Regions from separate parts of the Clostridium carnis genome, predicted to be linked through region 2. Evidence: a T-box and tRNA genes for the amino acid it is inferred to sense, from the RefSeq annotation. Region 2 holds a T-box; the other holds one or more tRNA genes.
What was found. The T-box of region 2 lies ahead of pheS (phenylalanine--tRNA ligase subunit alpha). A T-box ahead of a tRNA ligase gene usually reads a tRNA of that ligase, here a tRNA-Phe.
Positions count from the first base shown of each region.

Region 1: it encodes a tRNA-Phe, which carries the amino acid that the T-box ahead of pheS (phenylalanine--tRNA ligase subunit alpha) is inferred to sense. The anticodon was not compared.

Region 1 covers NZ_BAAHYS010000001.1:1,072,624-1,079,228, reverse strand. Annotated here, with positions in the region: rRNA gene ACYQ1T_RS04965 (23S ribosomal RNA) at 1-1,915, shown strand, start outside; rRNA gene rrf (5S ribosomal RNA) at 2,116-2,232, shown strand; tRNA gene ACYQ1T_RS04955 (tRNA-Phe) at 2,238-2,313, shown strand; gene bcp (thioredoxin-dependent thiol peroxidase) at 2,370-2,822, opposite strand; gene ACYQ1T_RS04945 (peptidylprolyl isomerase) at 2,996-3,742, shown strand; gene ACYQ1T_RS04940 (HAD family hydrolase) at 3,835-4,491, opposite strand; gene ACYQ1T_RS04935 ([Fe-Fe] hydrogenase large subunit C-terminal domain-containing protein) at 4,670-6,019, opposite strand; gene ACYQ1T_RS04930 (hypothetical protein) at 6,133-6,261, shown strand; tRNA gene ACYQ1T_RS04925 (tRNA-Pro) at 6,308-6,383, opposite strand; gene ACYQ1T_RS04920 (hypothetical protein) at 6,509-6,605, shown strand, end outside.
Region 2 covers NZ_BAAHYS010000001.1:3,005,658-3,012,262, reverse strand. Annotated here, with positions in the region: gene ACYQ1T_RS14735 (TrkH family potassium uptake protein) at 1-1,011, shown strand, start outside; gene ACYQ1T_RS14730 (potassium channel family protein) at 1,024-1,692, shown strand; gene ACYQ1T_RS14725 (TrmH family RNA methyltransferase) at 1,705-2,484, shown strand; T-box leader at 2,589-2,807, shown strand; gene pheS (phenylalanine--tRNA ligase subunit alpha) at 2,872-3,891, shown strand; gene pheT (phenylalanine--tRNA ligase subunit beta) at 3,907-6,285, shown strand; gene ACYQ1T_RS14710 (DUF368 domain-containing protein) at 6,426-6,605, shown strand, end outside.

The sequences.
Region 1 (6,605 bases), 1.9 Mb from region 2:
GATAAGATCCGTGGTCAAAAGGGAAAAAGCCCAGATCGTCAGCTAAGGTCCCAAAGTGTAAGTTAAGTGGAAAAGGATGTGGGATTTCTAAGACAACTAGGATGTTGGCTTAGAAGCAGCCACTCATTGAAAGAGTGCGTAATAGCTCACTAGTCGAGAGATCCTGCGCCGAAAATGTCCGGGGCTCAAACTTACCACCGAAGCTACGGGCTGAAGTTTACTTCAGCGGTAGAGGAGCGTCGTAATCGGGCTGAAGTCGTACCGTAAGGAGCGGTGGACTGATTACGAGTGAGAATGTTGGCATTAGTAGCGAGATGTAAGTGAGAATCTTACAGGCCGAAAACCTAAGGTTTCCTGGGGAAGGCTCGTCCGCCCAGGGTTAGTCGGGACCTAAGCCGAGGCCGAAAGGCGTAGGTGATGGACAATCGGTTGATATTCCGATACCACTATTATCGTTATTATCGATGGTGTGACGGAGAAGGATAGGATGTGCTAGCGATTGGAAATGCTAGTCTAAGCGTTTAGGAAGTTAAGGTAGGCAAATCCGCTTTAACAATTCTGAGGCGTGATGGGGAAGGTCCAAGTGACCGAAGTATCTGATTCCATGCTTCCAAGAAAAGCATCTAGAGAGAGAAATAGTGCCCGTACCGCAAACCGACACAGGTAGGTGAGGAGAGAATCCTAAGGCCATCGGAAGAATTGCAGTTAAGGAACTAGGCAAATTGACCCCGTAAGTTCGCGAGAAGGGGTGCCTACGAGAGTAGGCCGCAGAGAATAGGCCCAAGCAACTGTTTAGCAAAAACACAGGTCTCTGCTAAAGCGTAAGCTGATGTATAGGGGCTGACGCCTGCCCGGTGCTGGAAGGTTAAGGGGAACACTTAGCGCAAGCGAAGGTGTGAACTTAAGCCCCAGTAAACGGCGGCCGTAACTATAACGGTCCTAAGGTAGCGAAATTCCTTGTCAGGTAAGTTCTGACCCGCACGAATGGCGTAATGACTTGGGCACTGTCTCAACTGCAAATCCGGCGAAGTTGTAGTGCGAGTGAAGATGCTCGCTACCCGCGATTGGACGGAAAGACCCCGTAGAGCTTTACTGTAGCTTAGCATTGAATTCCGATATTGTCTGTACAGGATAGGTGGGAGACTGAGAAACTAGGGCGTCAGCCTTGGTGGAGTCAACCTTGGGATACCACCCTGACAGTATTGGGGTTCTAACCGGACGCCATGAATCTGGTGACGGGACATTGTTAGGTGGGCAGTTTGACTGGGGCGGTCGCCTCCTAAAAAGTAACGGAGGCGCCCAAAGGTTCCCTCAGAACGGTCGGAAATCGTTCGAAGAGTGCAAAGGCAGAAGGGAGCCTGACTGCGACACCTACAAGTGGAGCAGGGACGAAAGTCGGGCTTAGTGATCCGGTGGTACCTCGTGGGAGGGCCATCGCTCAACGGATAAAAGCTACCTCGGGGATAACAGGCTGATCTCCCCCAAGAGTCCACATCGACGGGGAGGTTTGGCACCTCGATGTCGGCTCGTCGCATCCTGGGGCTGTAGTAGGTCCCAAGGGTTGGGCTGTTCGCCCATTAAAGCGGCACGCGAGCTGGGTTCAGAACGTCGTGAGACAGTTCGGTCCCTATCCGTCGCGGGCGTAGGAAATTTGAGAGGAGCTGTCCTTAGTACGAGAGGACCGGGATGGACTGACCTCTGGTGCACCAGTTGTTCTGCCAAGAGCATAGCTGGGTAGCTAAGTCGGGAAGGGATAAACGCTGAAAGCATCTAAGCGTGAAGCCCCCCTCAAGATGAGATTTCCCATAGCATAAGCTAGTAAGACCCCTTGAAGAACACAAGGTTGATAGGTCAGAGGTGTAAGTGTGGTAACATATTTAGCTGACTGATACTAATAGGTCGAGGGCTTGACCAATAAAAAAGAAGAAAACTCAGCATAGCTGAGTAAATTCGAGAAATAAAATCAAAGAATTTTGGCTCTCATTCATGTGCAATTTTCAGAGAACAAACTCTGAAAATTAAAAAGAAGAAACTAAATCAAAGATTTATATGAAGGAAACTCAGCAAAGCTGAGTGGTTTCGATAGCTAAATCAGAGATTTAGAATCTCAAACCATCTAGTGATGATGGCGTAGAGGAAACACTCCTTCCCATTCCGAACAGGACAGTTAAGCTCTACAGCGTCGATGGTACTGCACGGGTGACTGTGTGGGAGAGTAGAACGTCGCTAGGTCATGTGGCTCGATAGCTCAGTCGGTAGAGCAGAGGACTGAAAATCCTCGTGTCCCTGGTTCGATTCCTGGTCGAGCCACCAGGAAAAAGCACTAACATATGTTAGTGCTTTTTGTTTTTAAGAAATAGAAGAGCTTGTTAACGAAGTTCTTCTATTACAGATTCTACGTGGCCTTTAACCTTAACTTTTCTAAATTCTTTTATAAGAATACCTTTTTCATTAATTATAAAAGTACTTCTCTCAATTCCAAGAACTTTTTTTCCATACATATTTTTTTCTTTAATAACATCATATAATTCACAAACTATTTTTTCTTCATCACTTAAAAGAATAAATGGTAAATTAAATTTAGTTATAAATTTATTATGAGAAGTTAAGTTATCTTTGCTTATACCAATAACAACTGCATTTAAATCTTCTATAATTGTAGTATTATCTCTAAAATCACAAGCTTCTGTTGTGCAACCTGGAGTATTATCTTTTGGATAGAAGTATAATACAACTTTTTTTCCTCTGTAATCACTTAGTTTATGTTCTTTTCCGTCAGATCCCATTAAAGAGAAATCTGGAGATATTTTACCTATTTCCACTAAACGTAACCTCCTTAAAGTTTTTATTTAATTATAATACTAATAATTATTATTATCAAGAAATAAAAATTCTAGCAATTAAATATTTATATAAAATTTTAAATTTAATATATTTTATATAGAATTCTGATATAATAAAGATTAGAAAACATTATAAAAAAGGAGATTTTTAAATGCAAGATAAAATTTTAGCTACTATAGCAGGAAAAGAAATTAAGGAATCAGATTTACAAAAGATAATAATGAGATATCCAGAAGACAGAAGAGGATATTTTGAAACAGAAGAAGCTAAGAAACAATTATTAGAACAAGCAATAGCATTCGAATTAATGAATAAAATGGGTGAAGAGTTAAATATAAAAGAAACTAGCGAATATAAAGAAAATGTTATGCAAGCAGAAAAGGATATATTAACTCAATTAACAATAAATAAAGTATTATCAGAAGTTACAGTGACAGATAAAGATGCACTAGATTATTATAATGAAAATAAAAATATGTTTGTACAACAACCAACTGTATCAGCTAAACATATATTGGTGGATTCAGAAGAAAAGTGTAATGAAATTAGAAAAGACATAATAGAAGGAAAGTTAACTTTTGAAGAAGCAGCTATGAAGAACTCAAGCTGTCCATCAAAAGATCAAGGTGGTAATTTAGGTGCTTTTGGAAGAGGAATGATGGTTCCAGAATTTGAAGAAGCAGCATTTGAATTAGAAATAGGAGCAGTAAGCGAAGCAGTACAAACACAATTTGGATATCACTTAATAAAAGTAGAAGCTAAAAATGATGAAGTAGTTTCAACATTTGAAGATGTTAAAAATCAAATAATAAGTCAATTAGCTCAAGAAATGCAACAAAGAAAGTACTTAGATGTAGTTAAAGAATTAGAAGCTAAGTATGGAGTTAACAGAGCATAGTATATAGATTTAAGATTACCAAACCTATATACTTTACTAAGAGGTTATATCGCAGAAAGATATAGCCTCTTTACCTTTTTATTAGTTTTTTATTAATGAGTAAAGCTGTACATTAATTCAGAATAGCTATTAATATATTTATCAGCTAATAATGTAATTTCATCTTTTTGAGATTCAGAAGCTTTATCATAAACAGCTACAACTTTCATTCCAGCAGCTTTAGCTCCATTTATGGCTTGTACTATATCTTCGAATACAACACAGTTTTCAGGTTTAACGCTAAGTTTATTTGCAGATAGTAGATATATATCTGGATAGTTTTTAGGTTTATTAGCTTCATCAGTTGTTGTTATGGCATCAAATAAATCAAATATTCCATTATTTTTTAATGTAGCTTCTAATAGAGGTACAGAATTACTTGTTGCTAAAGCTATTTTTATATTGTTTTCTTTTAGTTTATTTAGGAATTCAAAAGCACCAGTTTTTAATTTAATAGTATTAGAATAATAATCAAATGCCATTCTATTCCATGTATCCATAATTTCCTCTAGAGAATCTTCTAAATTAAATCTATTTTTGAAATATTTGGCTGTTTCTAAGAAGCTTAAGTGAGTAATTTCTTCATTTATATTTTTAGGAACTGTATATCCTTTTTGGCTTAAATATTCTATATCTATCTTCTCCCATACCCACATTGAGTCTACTAATGTTCCATCTAAGTCAAATATTGCTGCGGTTATATTATTCATAAATGCTCCCCCTGTTGTATATATTTAAAATAATAGTATAATAAATAGAAAAAATAATCAACGAAATTGGGATACTATAATAGTATAACAATATGGAAGATTTAGTAATTATGTGTTTTAGTTAAATATTAGATAATATAAAAAAATAAATCCACTACATAAATGTAGTGGATAGATATTAGAATTCTCGTTCTAAAATTTCTATTTTTTTAGGATCTTCAAAATCCTTTAGTGAAGTAATATCAAGTTTTTCTAAAATATTATCTAAAGTATTGCTGTGTGTAGCGACTTTTATAGCGGATTGATAAGCAAAATCATCAACAGCTAATTTTCCTTGTTCTTTAGGAATTAAAGCTTTAGGACCACCAACACAACCACCAATGCAACCCATTCCTTCTATGAAATTAGCATTTAAATTGCCATCTTGAGCTTTTTGTAAGATTTCTTTGCAATACTTTACTCCTTCTGCCTGAACTGCAGTTAAAAGTTTAGCTTTATCAGGATATATTTCTTCAAGTGCCTCAGAAACTGCAATTGACACACCACCAGTTCTAGCATATAATCTTCCACCCTTTGAAGCATATTCTATTGATGGAATTCCCTCAAGTTCAGCAGGGTTTATATCTAAAGCATCAAAAATATTTTTTAATTCTTCAAATGTTAGGACAAAATCTATAGTGCCTATTAAATCTTTATCTTTAGCCTCAGCTTTTTTTGCAATACAGGGTCCTATAAATACAACTTTTGTATCGCTATTAAGCTTTTTAATTACTCTTCCGGCAGCAATCATAGGTGATACTGATGGTGAAAGATCTTTAACAAGTGTTTTATAAACTTTTTTTAGCATACCAACCCACATAGGACAGCAACAGGATGTTATCATTAAATCTTCAGATGAGTTTACATGCTTATTGAATTCAACAGCTTCCTTTATAGTAAGCATATCAGCTGCGAAGGCTACTTCTATCATATCAGTAAATCCGATTTTAATTAGTGCTGCTCTTATTTGGTCCATAGATACATTTTCTCCAAATTGACCACTTATGGCAGGAGCAACAGTAGCTATTACCTTCTTATTATTATTAATTAGTTCAAGTATAGGTAAGAATTCTACTTTATCCACTATAAAACCATTTTCGCAAGCTTCAACACAAAGTCCACAGTCCATGCATAAATCACTATCGATATATCTAGTATTTTCTGAATCATTTTTTAAAATTGCATCAAATGGACATATAGCTTGACATTTGGACTTTCCATTAGAATCTAAAGAGCAATCGCCAGAACAATGATCTAGTTTTTGAACAATTTTTTTATTTACTTTATATGATGTAATAGCCTTTTTTAGATTGTATATATAATTTTCATCATATTTTACATCAACTCCGCAGAGTGTGGTTATAATATTAAAGGTTTCCTCTGGAGTAGAATCTGATTTTTGAATTATGTCATTAAGAGTAGAATTAAAGTTTCCACTGTAATAGGATTTTATAAGGTCTTTGAAAATTTCACTGTACTGTGCATTCATTTTTTATACCTCCCATAAAATATAAGTTAATTTTTATATTTATATATAGTTATTATAAATATTTTCATAAATAATATTACTTAAATCTAAAATTTCTAAAGGAGAACATATTTATGCAAGTATTAAGTTTGTGTATTTATATTGCTATAATACCAATAGTATTATGGCTTTGTAAAATTATTGGTATGGAAGAGAAATTTAGGGAACCAAAAGAATATTTAAGTAGTGAGTATAAAGAGTAGTGTTAAATTTTAATAATAAAAAAGCTAGGCATTATGCCTAGCTTTTTGGTCGGGGTGACAGGGATTGAACCTGCGACCTCATGGTCCCAAACCACGCGCGCTCCCATCTGCGCCACACCCCGAAGTACATTAATATTATATTAGGGAATTGTAGTTATGTCAATATATAAATAGAATAAAATATTGAATAAATTTGAAAAGTGCTCTAATATATAATAAGATAAAGAATGTATAAGGAGGAATATATATGAGAGCAAGTACTATTGTTATGATTGTGGCTAGTATAGGCTTTATACTAATGGGATTGGCAATTTTAAAGAGTAAGAAAATAAAGAAAACTTTAG
Region 2 (6,605 bases):
TTAGTAATGCAAGAAGCTATGAATACTTTTGCTATACAAGGCTTAGTTAAAATGGTTAAGTATGTTTTAATATTCACAGTTTCAATCCAATTTTTTGGAGCACTTTTATTATCAACACAATTTGTTCCAGCGTTTGGACTAAAAAAAGGATTATTTTATAGTGTATTTCATTCAATTTCCGCTTTTTGTAATGCTGGATTTGATTTATTTGGAGATAGTTTAGTAGGATACTCCAGTAATGCTGTTGTAATATTAGTAATAAGTGCATTAATTATAATAGGAGGCTTAGGATTTACTGTTTTAATAGAAATCTATCAATTAAAGGGATTAAAAAAGCTATCTATACATGCAAAATTAGTAATATTAGTGACTACAGTATTAATAATAGGTGGTGCAATTTTAATGTTCTTATTTGAACATAGAAATCCAGGTACAATAGCAAGTATGACTTTTAAAGATAAGGCGTTAAATTCACTTTTTGCTTCTGTTTCGCCAAGAACAGCTGGATTTAATAGTATATCTACTAGTGATATGACTATGGCAGGTAAATTTTTAACTATAATATTAATGTTTATAGGTGGTTCACCAGGATCAACAGCTGGAGGACTTAAAACAGTTACTTTCGGTATACTTATTTTAACTGTTATATCAGTAATAAGAGGAAGAGAGGATACTGAAGTATTTGGTAGAAGATTTACAAAAGAAGTGGTATATAAAGCTTTTTCTTTGTTCTTTATAGGAGGAGCTCTTGTGATTATAGTAACAATGATGTTATCTTATACAGAAACTGGAACTAGTTTTTTAGATTTATTATATGAAACTACTTCAGCTTTAGGAACAGTAGGATTAACTACTGGATTAACACCTAATTTAAGCTCTATAGGTAAAATACTTATAATGACAATGATGTATTTAGGGAGAGTTGGACCACTAACAATAGCCTTAGCATTAACAAGAAAAAGAAAGAAAACTGGATATAAATATCCAGAAGGAAAAATATTAATAGGTTAGGGGATGAAATAAATGGCAAACAAACAGTTTGTTGTAATTGGTTTAGGAAGATTTGGATATTCAGTAGCAAAGACTTTATATGAATTAGGAAATGATGTTTTAGCAATAGATATGAATGAGGATATTGTGCAAGAAATTTCAGATAGTGTAACTCATGCAGTTCAATTAGATGCCACAGATGAAAATGCCTTAAGATCTTTAGGAATTAGAAATTTTGATGTGGCAGTGGTTACAATAGGTGATAATATACAATCAAGTGTAATGGCTACATTGTTAGTAAAAGAATTAGGTGTTAAGTTTATAATTGCAAAAGGTCAAAGTGATTTACATGCAAAAGTACTATATAAAATAGGTGCAGATAGAGTTGTTTTACCAGAAAAGGATATGGGAGTTAGAGTAGCTCATAATTTAGTATCTGCTAATATTTTAGATTATATAGAATTATCATCAGATTATAGTATAATGGAAATTCAAGCTTTAGATGAATGGGCAGGAAAATCTTTAAGTGAATTAAGATTAAGAAGTAAGTATGGAATAAATGTTATGGCTATAAAAAATGGGGAAGATGTAAATTTATCACCATTAGCAGAGGATAAAATTGCATTAAATGATATAATAGTCGCTATTGGATCAGCAGATGACTTAAGTAAGTTAGAAGGAATGATAGTTAAATTAAACTAAAGAGGTGTTGACTTGATTCATATTGAAAGTAAAGAGAATAATTTGTTTAAGGTAACAAAAAAACTTAAAGAGAGAAAAAATAGATTAAAAGAAGGTAAATATATAATTGAAGGTTTTAGGTTAATAGAGGAAGCATTTAAAGCAAAAGTTAAAATAGAATATATTATGGTTTCAGATAAGTTAGTAGAAAAAGTTTATGAATATATAGGGAATTATCTAAATGAAGATACTAATATATATACTATAAGCGAAAGTTTATTGATACAGTTAACATCTACCGAAACACCACAAGGCGTAATTGCAGTTGTGGAAAATATAGAAGTTCCTAAAGAAATAACAGGAGACTTTTATCTTTTATGTGATAAGGTTCAAGATCCAGGTAATTTAGGCACCATTATAAGAACAGCTCATGCAGCAGGAGTTAATGGAATAATACTTACTAAGGGAACTGTAGATATATATAATGATAAAACTATAAGGTCAACTATGGGGTCATTATTTCATATACCTATTATCTATGAAGATGAAAATTATACATTTATAAATAAGCTCAAAAATGATGGATTTAGTCTTGTTGCAACATCTCTTAAAGAGTCAAAAAATTTTTTTGATGAAGATTTAGGTGGTAAGGTAATATTATCTGTTGGAAATGAGGGAAATGGAATTAGTAAGGAAGTTTTTAGTATGGCAGATAAAAAAGTTAAAATACCTATGCCAGGTGGAGCTGAATCTTTAAATGTAGCCATAGCAACCTCAATAATTTTATTTGAAAAAGTAAGACAAAAACAATAAGTATAATAGAAAAAAATATTGTTTTAGGTTAATTATAACAAATAACTTTAAAATACTATTGAAATATAAAGGTTTTATTTGTATAATAAGTTGTAAATAAATATGTAAAGACAATGAATGAGAAAGTAGATGTAGAGAAATTTTCAGGGAGAAATGGTCTTAGACTGAAAGCCATTTTAAAGGAATCTATATTGAAGTTCCCTCAGGAGTCCTAGCTATGAAATTATAGTAGTTGCTAGCGGGTTAACCGTTATTTAAATTAAGTTGGGTTTCTAAAATTTTAGAACCAATTAGGGTGGTAACGCGGATACTCCGTCCCTTTTAGTAGGGATGGGGTTTTTTTATATCCAAAAACCATTTTTAATTAATTAAAAGGAGGAAGTAAAAATGCAAGAAAAGCTAATTGCAATTAAAGAAGCTGCATTTTCTGAAATAGAATCAGTAAATACTAGCGCAGCACTTGAAGAGATTAGAGTAAAGTATTTAGGAAAAAAAGGTGAATTAACTACAATTTTAAGAGGAATGGGAACTTTATCAGCTGAAGAGAGACCAGTTGTAGGAAAACTAGTTAATGTAGTTAAAAAGGAAGTTGAAGATAAGATAGAAGAAATTTCTACTAGAATAAAAGAAAAAGAGAAAAATGAAAAATTAGCATCTGAAGTAATAGATATTTCTATGCCAGGTAAGAAGAAAATTATAGGTAAAAGACATCCTTTAGATTTAACACTTGAAAGTATGAAAGAAATATTTATTTCAATGGGATTTACTGTTGAAGAAGGTCCAGAAGTTGAACTTGATAGATATAACTTTGAAGCTTTAAATATACCAAAGGATCATCCAGCTAGAAGTGAACAAGATACATTTTATATAAATGATAATCTAGTACTAAGAACACAAACTTCACCAGTTCAAATAAGAGTTATGGAAAATCAAACACCACCTATAAAGATGATTGCTCCAGGAAAAGTTTATAGATCAGATGCAGTTGATGCTACTCATTCACCTATATTCTATCAAATGGAAGGTCTTGTAATTGACAAGGGAGTTACATTTGCTGATCTTAAAGGAACATTAGAATTATTTGCAAAGAAAATGTTTGGTGATAAAGTAAAAACTAAGTTTAGACCACATCATTTCCCATTTACAGAACCATCAGCAGAAATGGATGCAACATGTTTTGTTTGTGGAGGAGAAGGTTGTAGAGTATGTAAAGGTAGCGGATGGATAGAACTTTTGGGTTGTGGAATGGTTCACCCTCAAGTTTTAAGAAATTGTGGAATTGATCCAGAGGTTTATAGTGGATTTGCATTTGGATTTGGAGTAGATAGAATGGTAATGCTTAAATACGGCATAGATGATATCAGATTATTATACGAAAGTGATATGAGATTCTTAAATCAATTTTAGTAGGAGGTAAAAAGGATGAAAGTACCATTTAATTGGCTGAAAGATTATGTAGAAGTTAATATAGACGCAAAAGAATTAGGAGATAGATTAACCTTATCAGGTTCTGCTGTTGAAGAGGTAATAATACAAGGGGATACAATAAAAAATGTTGTAACTTGTCAAATTACTGAAATAACACCTCATCCAGATGCTGATAAATTAAAGGTATGTCAAGTTAATATTGGAAAAGAGGAGCCTATACAAATAGTTACAGCTGCTACCAATATGAAGGAAATGGATAAGGTTCCAGTAGCCTTACATAAATCAATTCTTGCAGATGGAACAGAAATTAAAAAAGGTAAATTAAGAGGAATTGTATCTAATGGAATGTTTTGTTCAGAAGAAGAGTTAGGTATTGCTGAAGATGAGCCAATACATGGGCTAATGATATTACCACAAGATGCTGAAGTTGGAATAGATATAAAAGAATATTTAGGGTTAAACAAAGCTATTCTTGATTTCGAAATAACTTCAAATAGACCAGATTGTTTAAGTATAGTTGGAATGGCTAGAGAAACAGCAGCAACTATAAGATCAACTTACAAAATGCCAAGTTTAGATTATATAGTTAAAAATAGTACTAATATAAATGATGAATTAAAGGTTGAAGTTAAGGATGATTTATGTAGAAGATATATGGCAAGAGGAGTTAAAAATGTTAAAGTAGCTCCATCACCAGCTTGGATGCAAGAAAGACTTTTAGAAGCTGGAGTTAGACCTATAAATAATATAGTTGATATAACTAATTTTGTAATGCTTGAACTTGGTGAGCCTATGCATGCCTTTGATGCAAGAGAAATAGAAAGTAAGAAAATAGTTGTTGAAAGAGCTAAAGATGGAGAAAAATTTACTACATTAGATGAAATAGAAAGAGAATTAGATTCAAACTTCTTATGTATTAAAGATGGTGATAAAACAATAGCTTTAGCTGGTATTATGGGGGGATTAAACTCAGAAATAAAAGAAGATACAAAAGAAGTTATTTTTGAGTGTGCAAACTTTGATGGAACAAATATAAGAGTTAATTCTAAGAAGTTAAACTTAAGAACAGAAAGTTCATCAAGATTTGAAAAGGATATAGATCCTAACTTAGCAGCATTAGCATTAGATAGAGCTTGCTCTTTAATTTGTGAATTAGGCTGTGGAGAGGTAATGGAAGGAACTATAGATGTTTATAATAAAAAGAAAGAAGAGTCAAGTATAGAAGTAGATTCAAAGTGGATTAACACTTTCCTTGGAACAGATATATCTAAAGAAGAAATGAAAAAATGCTTAGATTCTTTAGATTTAAATACTATTATAAATGGAGATATCCTTAATATTAAAATACCTACATTTAGAATTGATATTGCAATTAAAGAAGATATTGCTGAAGAAGTAGCGAGAATATATGGATATGATATTATACCAACAACTATATTTAAGGTTTCTACAGAAAGAGAGCCTAAATATAAAAATGAATTATTAACTGAAAATGTTATTAAATCAATGATAGGTAGTGGAGTGAATCAATCAATAAGTTATTCATTTATATCTCCTAAAGTATTTGATAAAATTAAGTTACCTATAGATAGTCCTCTTAGAAATGTAGTTAAGATTAAAAATCCATTAGGTGAAGACTATTCAGTAATGAGAACAACAACTATACATTCAATGATGGAGTGTTTAGGTAGAAACTATTCAAGAAATAATGACTATGTTAGATTATTTGAAGTTGGAAAGATATATATTCCAAATAATGATGAAACAAAACTTCCTACTGAAAAAAATATATTAACAATAGGTATATATGGTGAGTGTGATTATTTAGATCTTAAAGGAATAGTTGAAAATGTAATAGATGGACTTGGAATAACTAAAGAATCATATATAAGAGAAAGTGAAAATTCAAGTTATCATCCAGGAAAAATAGCAGCATTAATGATTGGAAAATCAAAAGCTGGAGTTTTAGGAGAAGTTCATCCAGATGTTACAGAGGAATATGGAATAGATGCTGAATGTTATATTGCAGAATTAGATTTAGATATATTATTTAATAATGCAGAAGTTACTAAAAAATATAAAGCTCTTCCTAAGTTCCCGGCAGTAACTAGAGATATAGCATTATTAGTTAATGACGAAACTTTAGTTCAAGAAATTGAAGATACTATAAGAAAAACTGGTGGAGCTTTAGTTGAAACTGTAAAACTATTTGATATATATAAGGGAGCACAAATACCAGAGGGTAAGAAGAGTATAGCTTATGCAATTGCATATAGAGATGAAACAAAAACATTAACAGATAAAGATGTAAATAAGGTACACGATAAAATATTAAGAAGCTTAGAATATAAATTAGGAGCTACTTTAAGATAATAAAAAAATCAAACTCTCTTGAGTTTGATTTTTTTATTAAAAATAAAGAATTTCTAAATATTATCTAAAACATATATTAAGTAAAGTTAACTTATGATAAAATAATAAACGTATTTATTTTTTATAAAAGGAGAAGATATATGGAATTTTTAATGAATGCATTAAAAGGTATGATTATAGGTGTTTCAAACGTTATCCCAGGGGTAAGTGGAGGAACTATGGCTGTTGTAATGGGGATTTATGATAAAATAATTTATACTGTTAATAATTTTTTCAAGGATATAAAAAAGAGTATAATTTTTATAGGATCTCTTGGAATT